DNA from 3 places in the Blautia sp. AF19-13LB genome. Region 1 is predicted to be linked to each of the others. Evidence: riboswitches for the same ligand, from Rfam matches in the RefSeq annotation. Region 1 holds a riboswitch; each other region holds the start of a gene.
What was found. Region 1 has a riboswitch for thiamine pyrophosphate ahead of thiM (hydroxyethylthiazole kinase). Riboswitches for the same ligand answer to the same signal wherever they lie in the genome.
Positions count from the first base shown of each region.

Region 2: linked by a shared signal. The riboswitch ahead of DWX32_RS15740 (TenA family protein) and the one ahead of thiM (hydroxyethylthiazole kinase) in region 1 are both predicted to bind thiamine pyrophosphate.
Region 3: linked by a shared signal. The riboswitch ahead of DWX32_RS14680 (energy-coupled thiamine transporter ThiT) and the one ahead of thiM (hydroxyethylthiazole kinase) in region 1 are both predicted to bind thiamine pyrophosphate.

Region 1 is NZ_QUGO01000010.1:138,978-144,527, forward strand. It holds gene thiC (phosphomethylpyrimidine synthase ThiC) at 1-647, opposite strand, end outside; gene thiD (bifunctional hydroxymethylpyrimidine kinase/phosphomethylpyrimidine kinase) at 673-1,452, opposite strand; gene thiE (thiamine phosphate synthase) at 1,568-2,212, opposite strand; gene thiM (hydroxyethylthiazole kinase) at 2,199-3,020, opposite strand; TPP riboswitch at 3,147-3,258, opposite strand; partial or broken gene DWX32_RS12155 (response regulator) at 3,433-3,588, shown strand; gene DWX32_RS12160 (Gfo/Idh/MocA family protein) at 3,650-4,627, opposite strand; gene DWX32_RS12165 (ketopantoate reductase family protein) at 4,649-5,550, opposite strand, start outside.
Region 2 is NZ_QUGO01000018.1:47,228-52,777, forward strand. It holds gene DWX32_RS15725 (HAD family hydrolase) at 1-289, opposite strand, end outside; gene thiE (thiamine phosphate synthase) at 279-920, opposite strand; gene thiD (bifunctional hydroxymethylpyrimidine kinase/phosphomethylpyrimidine kinase) at 932-1,735, opposite strand; gene DWX32_RS15740 (TenA family protein) at 1,732-2,406, opposite strand; TPP riboswitch at 2,630-2,729, opposite strand; gene DWX32_RS15745 (relaxase/mobilization nuclease domain-containing protein) at 2,787-4,196, opposite strand; gene DWX32_RS15750 (CD1845 family protein) at 4,285-4,575, opposite strand; gene DWX32_RS15755 (plasmid mobilization protein) at 4,661-5,005, opposite strand; gene DWX32_RS15760 (hypothetical protein) at 5,002-5,550, opposite strand, start outside.
Region 3 is NZ_QUGO01000015.1:44,718-50,267, forward strand. It holds gene DWX32_RS14660 (stage III sporulation protein AE) at 1-1,031, shown strand, start outside; partial or broken gene DWX32_RS20910 (DUF6783 domain-containing protein) at 1,055-1,111, shown strand; gene DWX32_RS14665 (stage III sporulation protein AF) at 1,138-1,692, shown strand; gene DWX32_RS14670 (hypothetical protein) at 1,697-2,266, shown strand; gene DWX32_RS14675 (SpoIIIAH-like family protein) at 2,280-2,999, shown strand; gene DWX32_RS14680 (energy-coupled thiamine transporter ThiT) at 3,071-3,739, opposite strand; TPP riboswitch at 3,805-3,914, opposite strand; gene DWX32_RS14685 (DUF4867 family protein) at 4,067-4,684, shown strand; gene DWX32_RS14690 (L-fucose/L-arabinose isomerase family protein) at 4,794-5,550, shown strand, end outside.

The DNA of each region.
Region 1 (5,550 bases):
ATATCGAGAATCTCATCGTAATACTCGTAGAACGGATTCTCCTCGCCGGTCATGCACATCCAGGCGAACACGAGGGAGCCGCCGCGGGAAACAATATTCATTTTCCGTTTGTGTTTGCGGATCTGATCGATGGTTTTTCTGGTGATGCCGCAGTGCAGGGTGACGAAATCGACACCGTCCTCGGCATGGAGGCGGATGACGTCAATAAAATCTTTGGCGGTCAGCGTATCCAGGTCTCTCTGGTAATGGATCACACTGTCATATACCGGCACGGTGCCGATCATGGCCGGACATTCGGAGGTCAGTTTCCGCCGGAACGGCTGCGTATTGCCGTGGCTCGACAGGTCCATGATGGCTTCTGCGCCCATATTGACCGCGGAGAGTACCTTCTGCATCTCCACATCGTAATCTTTACAGTCTTTCGAAACACCGAGATTTACATTGATTTTCGTGCGCAGCATCGAGCCGATGCCCTCCGGATCGATGCAGGTGTGCAGTTTATTGGCCGGAATGGCAACCTTTCCGCTGGCAACGAGCGGCATCAGGTCTTCCACGGCCATATACTCTTTTTCTGCGACTTTTTTCAGCTCCGGTGTTACAATGCCGCGGCGTGCGGCGTCCATCTGTGTTGCGTAATTGCGTTCCATCTGTTGTTCTCCTTTATTTTCAAAATCAGATCCGGTAAGCGTGGTTCAGCGGTCCCGAGCCGTGGCCGAGATCCATCATGCTCGCGAGTGCGCCCGAAATATACTCTTTTGCGGCGGAAATGGCATCCGGAAGGGAAAGCCCCTTTGCGAGCCCCGATGCGATGGCGCTGGAGAGTGTACAGCCGGTGCCGTGTGTGTTCGGATTGTCGATGCGTTTTCCGGTGAACCAGGTAAATGTGCCGTTGTGATATAAAAGATCGTTGGCATCATTGATACTGTGGCCGCCCTTTAATAGAACGGCACAGCCGCAGGAATCCCCGATCTCTTTTGCGGCGCGTTCCATATCGCTTTCCGACTGGATTTTGATGCCGGAGAGAACTTCTCCCTCTGGAATATTCGGTGTGATGACTTCGGCCAGAGGAAAGAGCAGTTTTTTCATCAGGTCAGGCACGCCGCCCGAAGCGAGCGCGGAACCGCTTGTAGCGACGAGGACCGGGTCCACAACGATGTGTTTGGCCTGGTAGAAGCGAAGCCGTTCGGAGATGACTTCGATCAGTGCCGGGGAGGATACCATACCGATTTTGACGGCGTCCGGGAAGATGTCCGTAAAGACGGCGTCAAGCTGTGCGGCCAGAAACTCCGGTGTTACATCGAAAATACCGGAAACTCCGGTGGTGTTCTGGGCGGTGAGTGCGGTAATTGCCGACATGGCGTAAACTCCGTTTGTGATCATGGTTTTGATGTCTGCCTGAATGCCGGCGCCTCCGCTGGAATCACTTCCCGCGATTGTTAATGCTGTTTTCATGTTTTTCGCGTCCATGAGAATTACTCCTTTGCATTACTTTTCTTTTTGGACAGGCGACAAAGAAAGTGGTGCCCCCAGTCTGCCGCCTGGTGTGAGGATGAATGGTTACGTAAAATTATTTGTTTTCCAGCATGCGCAGAGTCTGTTCTTTCAGATCCTTCGTTGCGGAAACAATGTCTTTCTGTGCAAAAATGGCACTGATGACGGCGATGCCGCAGATGCCGCTGCCGGAAAGCTCCGTCACGTTATCGCGTGTGATGCCGCCGATGGCGATGACAGGGATTTTAACGGCATTGCAGATAGCAGTCAGCGTTTCGTGGCTGACATCCTCCGCATCCGCCTTGGAACCGGTGTGGAAGACTGCGCCGACGCCGAGGTAATCTGCCCCGCGCTGCTCGGCGAGAATGGCCTGTTCCACGGTCTGTGCCGAAACGCCGATGATCTTGTCCGGGCCAAGCTTTGCACGGACATCGCCGGCCTCCATATCGCTCTGGCCGACATGAACGCCGTCCGCATCCATCTTAGCTGCGATTTCCACGTTATCGTTGATGACGAAAGGAACATGGTATGCGGCACAGAGTTTTTTCAGTTCCAGTGCCTCTTCCATAAAGTGATCCTGGTCAAGATTTTTTTCGCGGAGCTGGATAAACGTTGCGCCGCCCTGCAGAGCCTTTTCCACCTGGCTGTACAGTGTCTCGCCGTTCAGCCAGCTGCGGTCTGTCACAGCATATAAAAGCAGGCCTTTTTTATCGCACTTCATACTTTGCACCTTTCTCCAGCGTCTCGCCGTCCATGTGGTAGATGGCGTCGATGATGCGGTTCCGGTAGGTGGAGTTGCCGTCTTCCGGTTTCATATGGCTCCAGCCGATCTCGCCGGCAAGTCCCATCGCGCAGACAGCGGCAGCAGCGGCTTTTAACGGCTCGTCCGGGTTGGCAACGAGGTAAGCGGTCATCATGCCGGAGAGCTGGCAGCCTGTTCCGGTGATGCTTCCCATCTCGGCGCGTCCGTTGCGGATCACGTAGCAGGTGTCAGCATCGGCAACGAGGTCGATCGCTCCTGTGATGGCGACAACACAGTTGTGGTCTTTCGCAAAGTTTTTTGCAAAAGCAACGGCGCTGTCGAGGTTTTCGTCTGTTACTTTATCGGCAACGTCTGCGTCAACACCCTTTGTCGTTCCGCTTCCGAGTGCCAGTGTTTTGATTTCGGAAATATTTCCGCGGATGACGGTGAACGGGATTTTTTCCATCAGTCCGACTGCGGTCGAAGTACGTAAGTGGCTTGCGCCTGCGCCGACTGGATCGAGCAGGATTTTGTGGCCGAGCGAAGCTGCTTTTGCACCGGCACGGTACATGCCGTCGATGCTCGTTCTGTGCAGCGTTCCGATGTTGATGTTCAGACCGCCGCAGATGGAGGTGATATCCTCGACATCCTCCGGTTCATCGGACATGATCGGGCTTGCGCCGCATGCCAGCAGAATATTGGCGACATCGTTTACTGTAACGTAATTTGTGATGTTGTGTACGAGAGGGGTTGTTTTTCTGACATTGTCAAGACAAGTGCCTAACATAATTTTTTGTTCCTCCTGTGTGAGTATTTTTGCAGAAGCAAATTCCCTTGTGGTACTGGAAGAACCTGTTGATGATGTGTTCATAGAGATTAAAAAAGCAGATATACGTGGAGGTATATCTGCAGAAAATGTGCATATCGTATCTCCCTACGTTGGCATTACCCAAATCAGGTTCAGGGTCTAGGAGATGCATCCTACTCTCAGCCCGCTTCGCACGCGAGCTCCCCTTTGCTTTCTGCAGACAATTATATACGCATAAAAACAATTGTGCAAGAGAAAAACGGAAGATTTTAAAAAAATTCAGAAAAATAAAAAAGACATGCAAAATATTGGAAATGTAATGTTATTTGGGTTGAAAGAGAAAATAATATCAGCGTAAAATGAAGTATAAAATATGCGTGGAAGTCATGGACGTGATGATGCCGCCTCCATTCCGATTTTCGCCATGAGCGCCAACGCCTTTGTTGAAGACCGGCAGGCCGCAAAAGAGGCCGGCATGAACGTGCATATCGCAAAGCCGATTGATGCGGAAATACTGAAAAAGAAAATTGCAGAGCATTGCAGGTGAAAAGAAGTGCCCCTGCCCGGTATCTGATGTGTGCCGGGCAGGGGCTTTTGATGTGCGAATTTTATTTTTCTTCCTCCGGGTACGTATAGCCCCAGGTTCTGCGGAAGGAGGTCATCAGATCCATGACGTCCTTCGTGTAGTCGAGGTGCATGGCAGATGCATCTCCATTGATGGCGCGTTCCATGTCGGCGAGCTCATAGGCGAGTGCATCGGCGTTGTCACCGGCTTTGATGATTTCGGATTCGCCGGTGGAAGCGTCTGTGATTTTTGCTTCCCAGGCACGCGGGTACTCCATGATCTCGATAAATCCGTTCTCACAGGAAACCATGCCGCGTTTCGGCTGTTTGGAGTGGAGAGAGAGCATCACACTTGCCATCTGTCCTTCCTGATTGGTGAGAAGGAGGCCGGCCTGCTCGTCCACACCGGTCGGAGCGGGCTTTACCTGGGAAAGGAGCTGATCCGGCTTGGAGTCGAAGAACCAGCGGAGGAAGGAGAGTGCGTATACGCCGATATCAAGCATCGCGCCGCCTGCGAGATTCCGGTTGAAGAAGCGGTTCTTCATGTTGTACTCTTTGAAACTGCCGAAGTTCATCGTGATCAGATTGACTCTGCCGAGACGGCCGGAGTCGAGAAATTTTTTCAGCTTTTTGTAGATCGGCATATGGTAAATCGTCATTGCCTCTCCGATGATGACACCTTTTTCTTTTGCAAGCGCTATGGCCTCGTCGAGCTCGTCGCTGTTCAGCGTAATCGATTTCTCAACGAGAATGTGTTTTCCATTGGCAATCGCCTCTTTCATAAAGCCAAGATGCGTGTTGTGCGGCGTCGTGATATAAATGACATCGACCTCCGGATCGGTAAACATCTCATGGAAATCATCGTAAACTTTTCCAATTCCATATTTCTCCGCAAAAGCAGCCGCCTTCTCATGGGTCCGGTTGCCGACCGCGTAAATATTCTTTCCGTTTTTCTGCAGTGCGACCGCCATTTCATTTGCAATCACACCGCATCCGAGTACAGCCCATTTGATTTCTTTCATCGTGAGATTCTCCTATCGTATCTATTTCGCCCAGAGCGGTTCTTCGCTTCCGCTGTAGTCAAACCGTCCGTCGTTTTTCTCTTCCAGTGCTTTGATCATATGGTACGTAAATTCATTGTAAGGCGTTGGAATTCCAAGCTCTTTTCCCATGCGGATCAGCGCACCCGAGAACATATCAATTTCCGTATGGCGTCCCGCATCGAGATCCTGGAGCGTCGAGTAGCGCGCCGTCGGCGGAACCGCACTTCTGCGTCCCGAGGAGACATCCGCCTTGCTGATATCAATTCCCTTTGCCTCCGCAATCGCCATCAGTTCTGCGCGGAGTCCGTCGCTGATCGCCTTCATATGTACACTGTCGCGGTAGCAGCCGACCCCGGCACCGAGAATAGCCTGCGGCAGGTTATTGCAGACATTCAGCCGGAATTTGCTCCATATTTCCTCTAAAATACAATCGGTTGCCCGGTAATGCAGCCCTGTGCCGGAGAACAGATCCAGAACAGCCTGCACACGCTCACTGTCGTACGGCGCCGAAACTTCGCCGAAAATGATGCCGAGCGTCGCCTCAGGGTTGAAAACGTAGCCGTCATTCTCTTTATGAGAAGCTACTTTGATAACAGCATGAAGCAGATGCTCCGCACCGACTTTTTCCGCGATGATCTCCTCACTGTCCACGCCGTTCATCAGACTCATGATCACAGTATTCTCGCCGGTAACGGCAGTAATATTGTCAAGAGCCCCCGGCAGTGCGCCGTATTTGAGCGAGACGATCAGAAAATCCACGCCGTGTGCCTCTTCCGGTGTCCATACCTCCGGGTGATAAATCGTATCGTTAATTTTGCATCCTTTGTTTTTCAGACGCTTCGCCCGTTCCCCGGACGCGATAACGCCAAGCCGGATGTCCTTTTTCTCCGAAAGCCCCCAGA
Region 2 (5,550 bases), on a different contig from region 1:
GCAGAAGATAATCAAGGGCATGGGGCAGCAGACCGACATGGTTACTGTATTCCTCGACCGCCATATTATTCCATTCCTCAATAATTCCCTCTACCGTTTCCTGCAATCCAAAAAGATCAATGGTATATTGTGCGGCTTCCTCAAAACTCCTTGCACATATTTCAGTTACATAATTTTCCGGGACGGGAAGATTTCTCTTTTTCAAAAACTGAATATCTATATGCTCCCATACATCCATTGAATCCAGAATTGTTCCATCTAAATCAAAGATTGCCGCATTAAAATCCATTTTTCTTTTCCTTTCCGCAAAATAAATCTTTCAGTTCCGCAGCAGCAGCTTTTATATCAGACTGCGCTATGATGGCAGATACAACAGCCAGCCCGTCAATTCCCATGGGCTTGAAACGCCCTGCATTTCCCTTATTGATACCGCCAATAACAACTATCGGCAAAGAAACGGCTGCGCGGATTTTCTGTAATTCTTCCATTGATACAGAATCAGCGTCGGTTTTAGTTCCAGTAGGGAACATTGCGCCAACTCCCAAATAATCCGCACCATCCTGTTGTGCCTGTATTGCTTCTACAATGGAAGAAGCAGATACCCCCAACAGCATATTTTCTCCTATTACTTTGCGGACGGCAGCCGCAGGTAAATCATGCTGTCCAATATGTACTCCCGCAGCCTGCACAGCCATTGCAATATCTATTCTGTCGTTTATGATGAGGGGAATATGGTATTTATCCGTAACCTGTTTCACGGCAACAGCCTGATTGTAAAATTCTAATGAGGACAATTCTTTTTCTCGGAGTTGTATCATTGTGCAGCCTCCTAAAATTGCCTGTTCTACCGCTTCTGTCAGGCTATCGCAGCTCATTAGTTGACGATCAGTAACAAGATAAAGTGTATAATCAAAGTTCATTTTGCACCTGCCTATTCTTTAGATAAACCATGCTGATACAATTCGTAGAAATGGTGCGTCGGGCCACAGCCTTTTCCAATCGCAAGAGAGTGTTCGATTGCCATTGTGACATAAGCCTTTGCAGATTCGACTGCAAGCGGAACACTTTTTCCCTTTGCAAGCTGGGAAGCGATTGCAGAAGAAAAGGTACAGCCTGTCCCATGAGTATTTTTCGTATCAATGCGGGATGTTTCAAAATGGTAGAAATTTTCTCCATCAAATAGGACATCAACAGCATTTCCTATATGATGTCCACCCTTGACAACAATCGCCTTACAACCCATGGCATATATTTTTCTTGCGGCAGCCTCCATATCTGAAACTGTGGAAATCTGCATATCCGCTATTTTCTCTGCCTCTGGAATATTTGGAGTAAGTACATCGGCAAGTGGAATTACTGTGTCTATCAAGGTGGAAACCGCCGTAGGATTCATCAATGGGCAGCCATTTTTGGCATACATAACCGGGTCGATTACAACATTTTGGGGCTTATATTGTAATAGTTTCTTTGCCACCGCTTTCATACATTCTGGTGTAGAAAGCATACCGATTTTTACTGCGTCCACTTCAATATCTTCAAATACGGCGTCAATCTGTTTTTCAATCATATCCGGGGTAATATCTTGGATGTCGATAACACGGCTGGTGTTCTCTGCAACAACAGAAACAATAACACTCATTCCAAATACACCGTGAGCAGAAAAAGTTTTCAAATCAGCCTGAATACCTGCACCTCCGCTGCAATCTGATCCGGCAATGGACAATACTTTTTTCATTTTGCATTTTCCTCCATTCTCTCGTTCCGATAGGCCATCTTCCAAAAAGCAAGCTCTAACAAACTTGCTTTTTCAAAAATATCAGCCAGATACTTTTTATTTGCTACTGATAACCCGGCACATTTATGCTCTGCAAAAGCAGACCATTCTTTGCAGCTTTCTGCATATTGTTCATCCGCATGATCTTTGATAAAGTCCCAATATCTTGACTGTCTGCTTGTAGGAACAGCCGCCAATTTGCGGAATATATAGCTGTAACTTAGCATACAGGGAAGAACCGCCATTAAAATTTCTTCATTCTTTCCATGTGACGCAATCTCAAACATGAAATCAATGTAATTTTGATTTTCAGGCAGAGGAGCGATCAGTTCAATATCATTATCCGTCATGCAAAATTGCTTTAGATAATCCAGACGCACTTCTGATTCCGTATCATTTACAAAATTCAGCATGGAATAGTAAAGCTGAATTTCTCTTAATGTATCAGCATGAAAAATTGCCTTGCCGTATATACGGGCATAGTTTTTCAGATAGATACTATCCTGAATCATATATCTCTTGAACTTTTCAAGAGGTAGCTTTCCAGTTTGCACTTCCTGCACAAATGGGGTAGCTGCACATTCTTCCCAAATGGGGATGTTGCGGGTTAAAATGTCTTTCATAAATGCCATGTTTGTTCCTCCTAAAATAAAAAAATAGAGCCTCTAAAACAATTAGAAGCTCTTTCAGACGCAATACGAGCGTAAGAAATTGCTTCCCTACGCCGGTATTAGCCGACAGGTCCAGAGGTCAGGTCTTACCTTTTTCAACTTGTTCAGTTCCCTCGCAAACACATATCATATCTTATTCAATTAAAAAGGACATTCCCAAAACAGAGAATGTCCAAAAAATACGAATCTGTATTCTTTAGCTCCCTGCGTTGGTATTAGCCAACAGGTTCAAACGGTCAGGTTTTAACCTTCTCAACTACAAGGTAGTCCCCCTGCTTGAGTATTATTATAGTTAAGAAGTCCAGGAAAGTCAAGGTCTATAGAATTCAAGTTAGCAAACCTTATTGACGGGATTTTTCTGTGCTGCGCTGCGGTTGTGGTGGGGAAGAAATCTCTAATAGGTATTCCACATTGGCCCGAACATTATGAAGTTCTTTCATATCATTTTTGGCCTGCTTATAGGCAGAATAGGCTTTCCGTTTTTGTTCCAGAAGATCGGTGTATTCCTCCCGGAGAGATTTGACAGAGGGGAGCTTTTTGATTCCCAGCTCGTCAAAATGATTCTTTGCCGCCTGGTGCAGCAGAATTTCAGCTTCATGTTCTGTTCGGAATTTTTTGCTGTACCCGGCTTTGCGATATTCTACATAGACAGCCCGCGTTTTCGCATAGTTTACGATCTGTTTTTGCAGCTCGGCATTGGCGTTCATTTTTGACTCCAGATCTTTGATCTGAACGGATAAGGTATTGAAATTAGTGGTAGTGGCGTTGGCTTTTTCCAGAAGATCCTCATAACCCATATCGCCATGTTCTTTTAAGTAGAGCACTGCCTGAGAAAGCTGCTTTAGGTTGAACACTTTTGCCCAGCGCTCATAACCAGGGCCCTTGCCGGAACGGATTGCAACTTCAATATCAACCAGCAATCCAACTTTGGAAACCGTTTTTTTAGAAAAGGCATGGCGGGGTTTTACTGTCCGTGTACCGGCAATCCGTTCTTTGATGGCTTGTTCTGTATAATCGCCTTTGAGCGTATCGCATCGGGTATAATTTTCTTGTCCCGGAACTCGGAACCGAAGATGTTTTCTTTCACGGTTGACTTCCAGCCCAGCAGTTTCCAGCTTCTGTAGAAGTTCCTCAAAATCTTTTGGCTTTTCCTCTAATGCAGCATCAATAGCAATGCGTATCTGCTCCTGAAAGGAAGGCTGCTTTTTATTTCCCAGCCATGTGCCATAATGCTCCCGGCTGGGTTTCGGATTTTCTACAATCGAAAGTCCATGCTCCAAACACAGCTTGTCATTCATTCGCCGGATTGCCCAGGTAGAACCCCAGAAGTTGCGAAATTTTTTCTGACAGTCCAGTGTAGTAGAGTTGATAATGATGTGATTATGGACATGGTGCTTATCCACATGGGTGCAGACAACAAAGGCATGGTTTCCTTTTGTGAGCTTCAGTGCCAGCTCCCTGCCGATCTGATTAGCTTCTTCTGGCGTAACTTCGCCGGGCTTAAATGCCTGACGGAGATGGTAGGCGATCACATCATCTGCACCCTGATTTCTGCCGGTCAGATTTGCATACTGTCGTTTGGACAGAAGAAACTCTGCATCAGCAAGCCGGGTATCACACTCATAGCCATAAATGAATTTTCCCAAATCGGTTTTCTGCGGATTTTCTACATAATCAATAATATCTGCAATCGCAGTAGAAATATCCCGGCCTTTTCCTATGTGCAGCGGCATCAGTCTTGTGGTCGCCATTTTCGTCACCTCCTTAACTTAATTTCAATCAGAGAAGTTATAATTGCAGAAAAAGAGCGGGGCTGCCTATGCGCCCCGCCAAATCTGCTTAACCAAATATAAAATCCTTTAAGGCACTGTTTGTCCCACCAATGATCCCTACCAGCCATGCAGCCGCCAGAGGCAGACCGTATGGACTGATAAGAAAGGCGATCATAAGCCAGGCAAGACCCGGCAAAAATCCTGCGACAAAGAACAGCACCAATGCTGCCAAAAAGATGATCCCGGAAAGAATCCCAAGTACCGCACCGGAAAGGACCACCAAAAATTTACATACCAGATAAAGAATTCCCGTAACCAGCATAAAAGGAAGTGCCAGTAATTTACCTATCAAACGCATACGCTTTGCCTCCTTTCAGAAGGGTATCTGCCCTTATAAAAATTTTACCGTGACGGCAAAAAGAAAGCAACGGCTTTCCGGATGTTTATGAAATGTTTGCAAATCCCCGGATCAGTTTGTCCATGCCATCCCAAAGGCTGTCCAGACGGGTGCGGATGTCCTCTATATCTGCGGCATAAATATTGCCGGTCTCATTGGCCCGTCTGGTATATTGGTTTAAGTTATTGGAACAAATGCGGAGAAGCCGGATCATTTCTTGAATGTCTCCCATATCAAGGTGAATGATGTAACCGTCTACGGCCATCTTTCGCAGATATGCCGACAGATTGGTAATGCCAAGTTCCGCCATGCGTTCTTTTACCAGTTCGGCCTCCGCTTCGGACATGACAAATTCGACGCGGACAGATTTTTTGTTATGCCTGCCCTTCATCGTTCCAACCCTCTTTTATGAGATGAGACCTCCTGTGTTGAAACCACCGTCTTTGCTCTTTTGAGTTTTTCCCGCAAGGTGGTCTTTTCCAGCTTATCAAGATATTCCTCCAGATTTCCGGCTGTCGCATGATAGCTGCGTTTGAAGCGTTCCCGTTTTAGGATCATCATCAACTCCGGCTCATTTTCTGGCAGATACGTCATTGTTTTAGGTGCTCCATGCTCTGGCATAAGCCGGTTCATAAGCTGTCTCCGTTCCTGATAGGGAATCGTGATAATATTTCCATCCTCAAATGCAACGGCTACATTTCCGATTGGACAGGTCAGTTTTTTCATCCGTTCCACATGTTCTCTGTAATTTAGCGGATAGAGATCGCCAAATATTTTTCCGTCCCTGACTTCTTTCAAAGAGATAGCATAAGCCAAAACGGGATCATTTGTATGTTCCTGGTAAAACCGCCACACTTTGTTTTCATGGCTGCCCTCCAGATAAACTTCCCGTTCACGCAGGGTATAGGTTCCGCAGGGGCGTGACATCCAAAGAAG
Region 3 (5,550 bases), on a different contig from region 1:
TTGCAGAACTCGACTTCGATGCAATCCAGCAGGAAGTGGACAGCCTGCTGTCCAGCCAGCAGTTTTCTTTTGCCGGTACGGTGCGTTCTCTTTTGCAGGATGGCGATCCCTTCCGCATTTTCCGTGCCGGAAATGCCGTTCTCTCCTGTGCCAAAACAGCATTCCTTGCGCAGAAGGGGCTGATGAAGGAGCTGTTTCTCCTCGTTCTGGCAGGCGCGGTGCTCGGCAGTTTTTCCTCTCTCTTTGAAGGAAAACAGGTCAGGGACGCCAGTTTTTATATGGTCTATCTGCTTGCGCTTGCACTGATTCTGAAAAATTTCCAGTCGAGCGGGGAAAACCTGAAAGCTGTCATCACATCGCTGGTCGCTTTTATGCGGATTCTGACGCCATCCTACTATCTGGCGGCCGCGGCCGCCGGTGGTGCATCATCAGCCGTGATGTTTTATCAGATGCTCCTTCTAGTGATTCTGGCTGTCGAAAAGCTTCTGCTCGCCCTCGTCCTCCCGATGATCCATATCTATCTGCTCATCGCCCTTGTAAACGATCTTTCCGGCGAGGAGATTTTGTCCCATATGACAGAGCTGCTGGAAACCTGCGTGAACGGCCTTTTAAAATCGTCGCTCGGCGTACTTGTGGGAATGCAGATGATCCGGAATCTGATCGCACCGGCGCTCGATTCCCTGCGGCAGATGGCACTCTGGCGGACTGCCGGAATGATTCCCGGCATCGGAAATGCGGTGAATGCTGTAACCGAGTTGGTGGCAGGCTCCGCGGTGCTGATCCGCAACTGCTTTGGCGTGACGGCAATGCTGGTACTGCTCGCAGCAGGCATGGTTCCCGCCGTTCAGCTTCTCGTTTCGGGTCTTTCCTTCCGCCTTCTCGCCGCGGCGGCGCAGCCCGTCTCGGACAAGCGGATCGCGGGATGTCTTGCGGCGGCAGGAAAAGGATATGCGATGCTTCTGCGTCTCCTTCTGACCGTAGAAGTCCTGTTTTTGCTGACGATTGCAATCCTGGCGGGAACTTTTTCCTAGAGCGTGTCTGAAAAAGGCTTTTCGCAAACTGGGGCTTGCAGATTGCGGAAATGATTTTTCAAACATGCTCTAGCGTGTAGTTGGGCAGGCAGCGGCGGGAGGCGGCATGGTAGAAGAGATTCTGCAGTGGCTTAAGAATATTTCAATTTTTCTGATTTTTATGACAACTGTGCTGAACCTGATCCCGGAGAAGGAGGACAAGAAGCCGGTTCAGTTTTTTCTTGGAATTGTGATGGTACTGATTTTTTTCCAGCCCGTGCTAAAAGCGGGAGGTTTGGAGCAGAAAATGGCGCAGACGCTCGACCGTCTGACGCTGGAAGAGGAGGCAGCAGCAATGGAAAATGTACAGATTCGTGCAGAAAGCTTTGAAAAACAGTATTACGTGGGCGCCTGGGAAAAAGAGACGGAGCGCCAGATCCGGATGTATCTGTCAGAGAGCGGCATTCCGGGGGCAGCCGTTTCGGTAACGCTGGAGCCGGGAAACACCGGTGAGGCAAAAGAGATCCGCATTGAAGCGCCGATGCGGCAGACGAGCATTTACCGCGAAGAACAGAAAAAACAGCGGGAAATGCTCGATGAAAAGCTGACAGAGATCAAAAGTGTTTTAAGTGAGGTCTACGGAACCGATCCGGCGCATATTATGGTAGAGATTTCGGAATAGGCCTATGAGGGAAAAGGCAGCGGCGTTTTTCCGGAAACAGAAAAAGGAGCAGTGGATGCTGTACTTCCTGCTGGCGGCAATCGGCGTTGTCCTGCTGCTGCCGACGGGAACAAAAAAGACCAGTGAGGAGACAGAACAGCCGCAGGAGACGGCTGCGCGTCCGGCGGGGGATGCGGGACTTTCGGTGCAGGAGGAGATGGAACAGCGCCTTTGTGACGCACTTTCCCAGATGGACGGTGTGGGCGCAGTGCACGTCGTGGTGACGCTGGAATCCACAGGAAAAAAGATTGTGGAAAAAGATGTCCCAACGCGGAGCACAACGGAGGAAAACAAGAAGGGAGAGGAGACCGGAAGCGTTACATCCTCGTCGCAGGATGAGGCAACTGTCTATGAAAAGACACAGAACGGAGCCGAGACACCGTATGTGGTTTCCGAGGAGTACCCGGCGGTGCGCGGCGTGCTCGTTATCGCAGAAGGCGGGGGAAACCCGGTGACGATACAGGAGATTCAGGAGGCCGTGATGGCATTATTTCAGGTGGGCGCAAATAAGATTAAAGTAGTCAAAATGAAGTAAAGGAGTCAAATGCGTGGAAAAATTAGAACAGGAAATGAATGCACCTGAGAAAATGGCAGAGACACCATCGCCGAAAAAGACGGCCGGGAAAAAGAAAAAATTCCGGAAAAATCAGGTCATCATCACCGCCCTTGCGATCATGATTGCCGTCGCCGGATACATCAACTATGCTGACAGTACCCTGTCCACGAAGGAGAAGGCAGACGGAACCACGGCGGATGCCAGCACCGTTTTAAAAGACATCTCCAGCCTGGACACCGACATCACCGACGAGGTGGATGCCGGCACAGCAGGGGACTCGTCGCGGACCGTCACCGAAACGCCGGGAGAGGCAGTCCTTGCCGGGGCATCTACATACATGGCCCAGGCCAGAATCGACCGCGAACAGATCCGTTCCCAGAACAAAGACACCTTAAATGAAATCATCAACAATACCAACCTCTCCGAAACCGAGCGCCAGAGCGCTGTCCAGAGCATGGTGGAAATGACGGAACTCGTAGAAAAAGAGTCAGCAACTGAACTCCTCCTCGAAGCCAAAGGCTTCACCGACGTCGTTGTAAACCTGACCGGCGAAACCGCCGACATCGTCGTTCCGATGAAAGAAGTAACCGAGGAACAGCGTGCCCAGATCGAAGACATCGTAACCCGCAAAACCGGAATCGGCGTAGAAAACATCGTCATCACCCCCATGAGCTCCGCCGCCGACACAGCCGCAGAGGAGAGTGCTCAGTAAATTTTGATATCCACGTAAAAAATCCGGAAACGCAAAATCATGCGTTCCCGGATTTTTTCACGTAATTCTATTTAATTTGCACCATGTGCTGTTCTTGCAACCGTCTGCAGTGCTTTCTTCACCGGCGGCAGCGAGATCAGAATCACCGTCAGCACACCTTCAGCCAGCAGATAGCTGTAGTTGTAAATAATCGGATACAGCGCCTTTAAAGACTGCGGGAAATTCTCCGGCATATAATCCATCCAGTACAGATACCCGCCTAACGTATGGAAAAATCCCCTCGCCAGCACAGCTACAATATACCCGATCAGCAGCCCGTTTTTCTTCTTTCCAAAGAATCCGGCCACACCCAGCGCCGCAAACGCAAACACATAATCACAGCACACCTGGAACAGCGACAGCACATACGGCCCCTGGATAAACTGCAGCAGTCCATAAGCAAAACCAACGAGAATACCCGTCTTCGCCCCATACCAGTTCGCAATCAGCACAATAAACAGCATCGAAAACAACGTAACCGATCCCCCGTACGGCAGCTCAAACACCTTCACATACGAAGTCACAAACGCCAGCGCCATCCCCATCGCACAAAACGCCAGCTTCCTTGCATCCATTCCCGTCCCCTTACTCTTCTGAGCAGAAAGAACCGAAGCAATCACCACCAGCGCCACCATCAGCACCACGCATCCAACATAACCGGCCGTCGTCAGTCCGCCGTCAGCAGTAACAAAAAAACTCATAAAAAAACCTCCTTCGCATTCCGCTTGGAGGGGCTCACATAAAAACACAGTCCCGAATCACCTCCGAAACCACGTTCCAGCTTCCCTACGCAGGAATTATCCCGTTCAGGTAGTGAGGGTCCGTGAGCTTATCCCTGTCCCACGTTCTCAGCCAAAGGCTCCCCTAGCGTCTTATTATTTTAACGTATTAAAGTATACCAACCTCCCCCTTATTTGTCAACCTACCCGTTTTTTCATCCAAATACATGTTGACAAGAAGTACATACAAGTGCTATATTACAATTAGTTCAATCATTAAACTAATTGTACGAAAGGAGCACCAACACAATGCAGATTCTGAAAGTAACAGACGAAGCATTCCGCCAGTACGGCAAAGTCATCAAAGACCTCGACGTCAGCGACATCATCACCGCCATGTCCGAGACCCCATGTCCCGACGACGTAGTCTACGAGCCTTCCATTGAAAGCCTCGAAGCCTGCAAAAGCGCCCAGTCCGTATCCGACAGCCTCTACGGCGGCATGCCGATCCAGATCGGCTACTGCAACGGCCACAACCATTTACTGAACGCCGTAGAATACCACCGCGACAGCGAAATCAACATCGCCGTAACCGACCTGATCCTGATCCTCGGAAAAGAACAGGACATCACCGAAGACCACACCTACGACTCATCCAAAATGGAGGCCTTCTTAATCCCGGCCGGAACCACCATTGAAGTCTACGCAACCACCCTCCACTACGCACCATGCAACGTGGCAGCCAGCGGCTTCAAATGCGTCGTAGTCCTTCCAAAAGGAACCAATACCGACATCACCCTGGAAGAAAAACACACCCCGGAAGACGACCTGCTCTTCGCCAGAAACAAATGGCTCTTAAGCCACCCGGATGCAAACATCGCTGGAAGCGTAGCAGGCATCAAAGGAGAAAACCTCTCGGTAAAATAAAACCAGAGACAAAACCAGAAATCAGAAACACTGCCCCAAAAGAGCAGTTCTGAACATAAAAAGAAACCAAAAACCAAGAAAACCAAAAAAAGGAGGATCTTCAAAAATGATCAACAATACACCGGAAATCAAATTAGGTATCGTTGCAGTAAGCCGTGACTGCTTCCCGAACAGCCTTTCCGAGAACAGAAGAAAAGCAGTCGTAAAAGCATACGACGGAGAAATCTACGAATGTCCAATCATCGTCGAGAATGAAATCGACATGATGAACGCACTCGAAGACCTGAAAAAAGCAGAGTGTGATGCACTTGTTGTATACCTTGGAAACTTCGGACCGGAGACCGAGGAAACCCTGCTTGTAAAATACTTCGACGGACCTTGCATGGTAGTAGCAGCAGCAGAAGAGACCGGCGACGACCTTGTAGGCGGACGCGGCGATGCATACTGCGGCGTTCTGAACGCAAGCTACAACCTGAAACTGCGCAACCTGCACGCATACATTCCGGAGTACCCGGTTGGCGATGCAGAAGACGTAGCAGCCATGATCAAAGATTTCGTACCGGTTGCAACTGCAGTTGTAGCTGTTAAGAACCTGAAAATCATCAGCTTCGGACCGCGTCCGACCAACTTCCTGGCATGTAACGCACCGATCAAACAGCTGTACAACCTCGGCGTAGAAATCGAAGAGAACTCCGAGCTTGACCTGTTTGAAGCATTCAACAAACACGCAGGCGACGAGAGAATCCCGGCAGTCGTAGAAGATATGGCAAAAGAGCTCGGCGAAGGAAACCTGAAACCGGAAATCCTGCCGAAACTGGCTCAGTACGAGATCACCTTGTTAGACTGGATCGAAGCACACAAAGGCT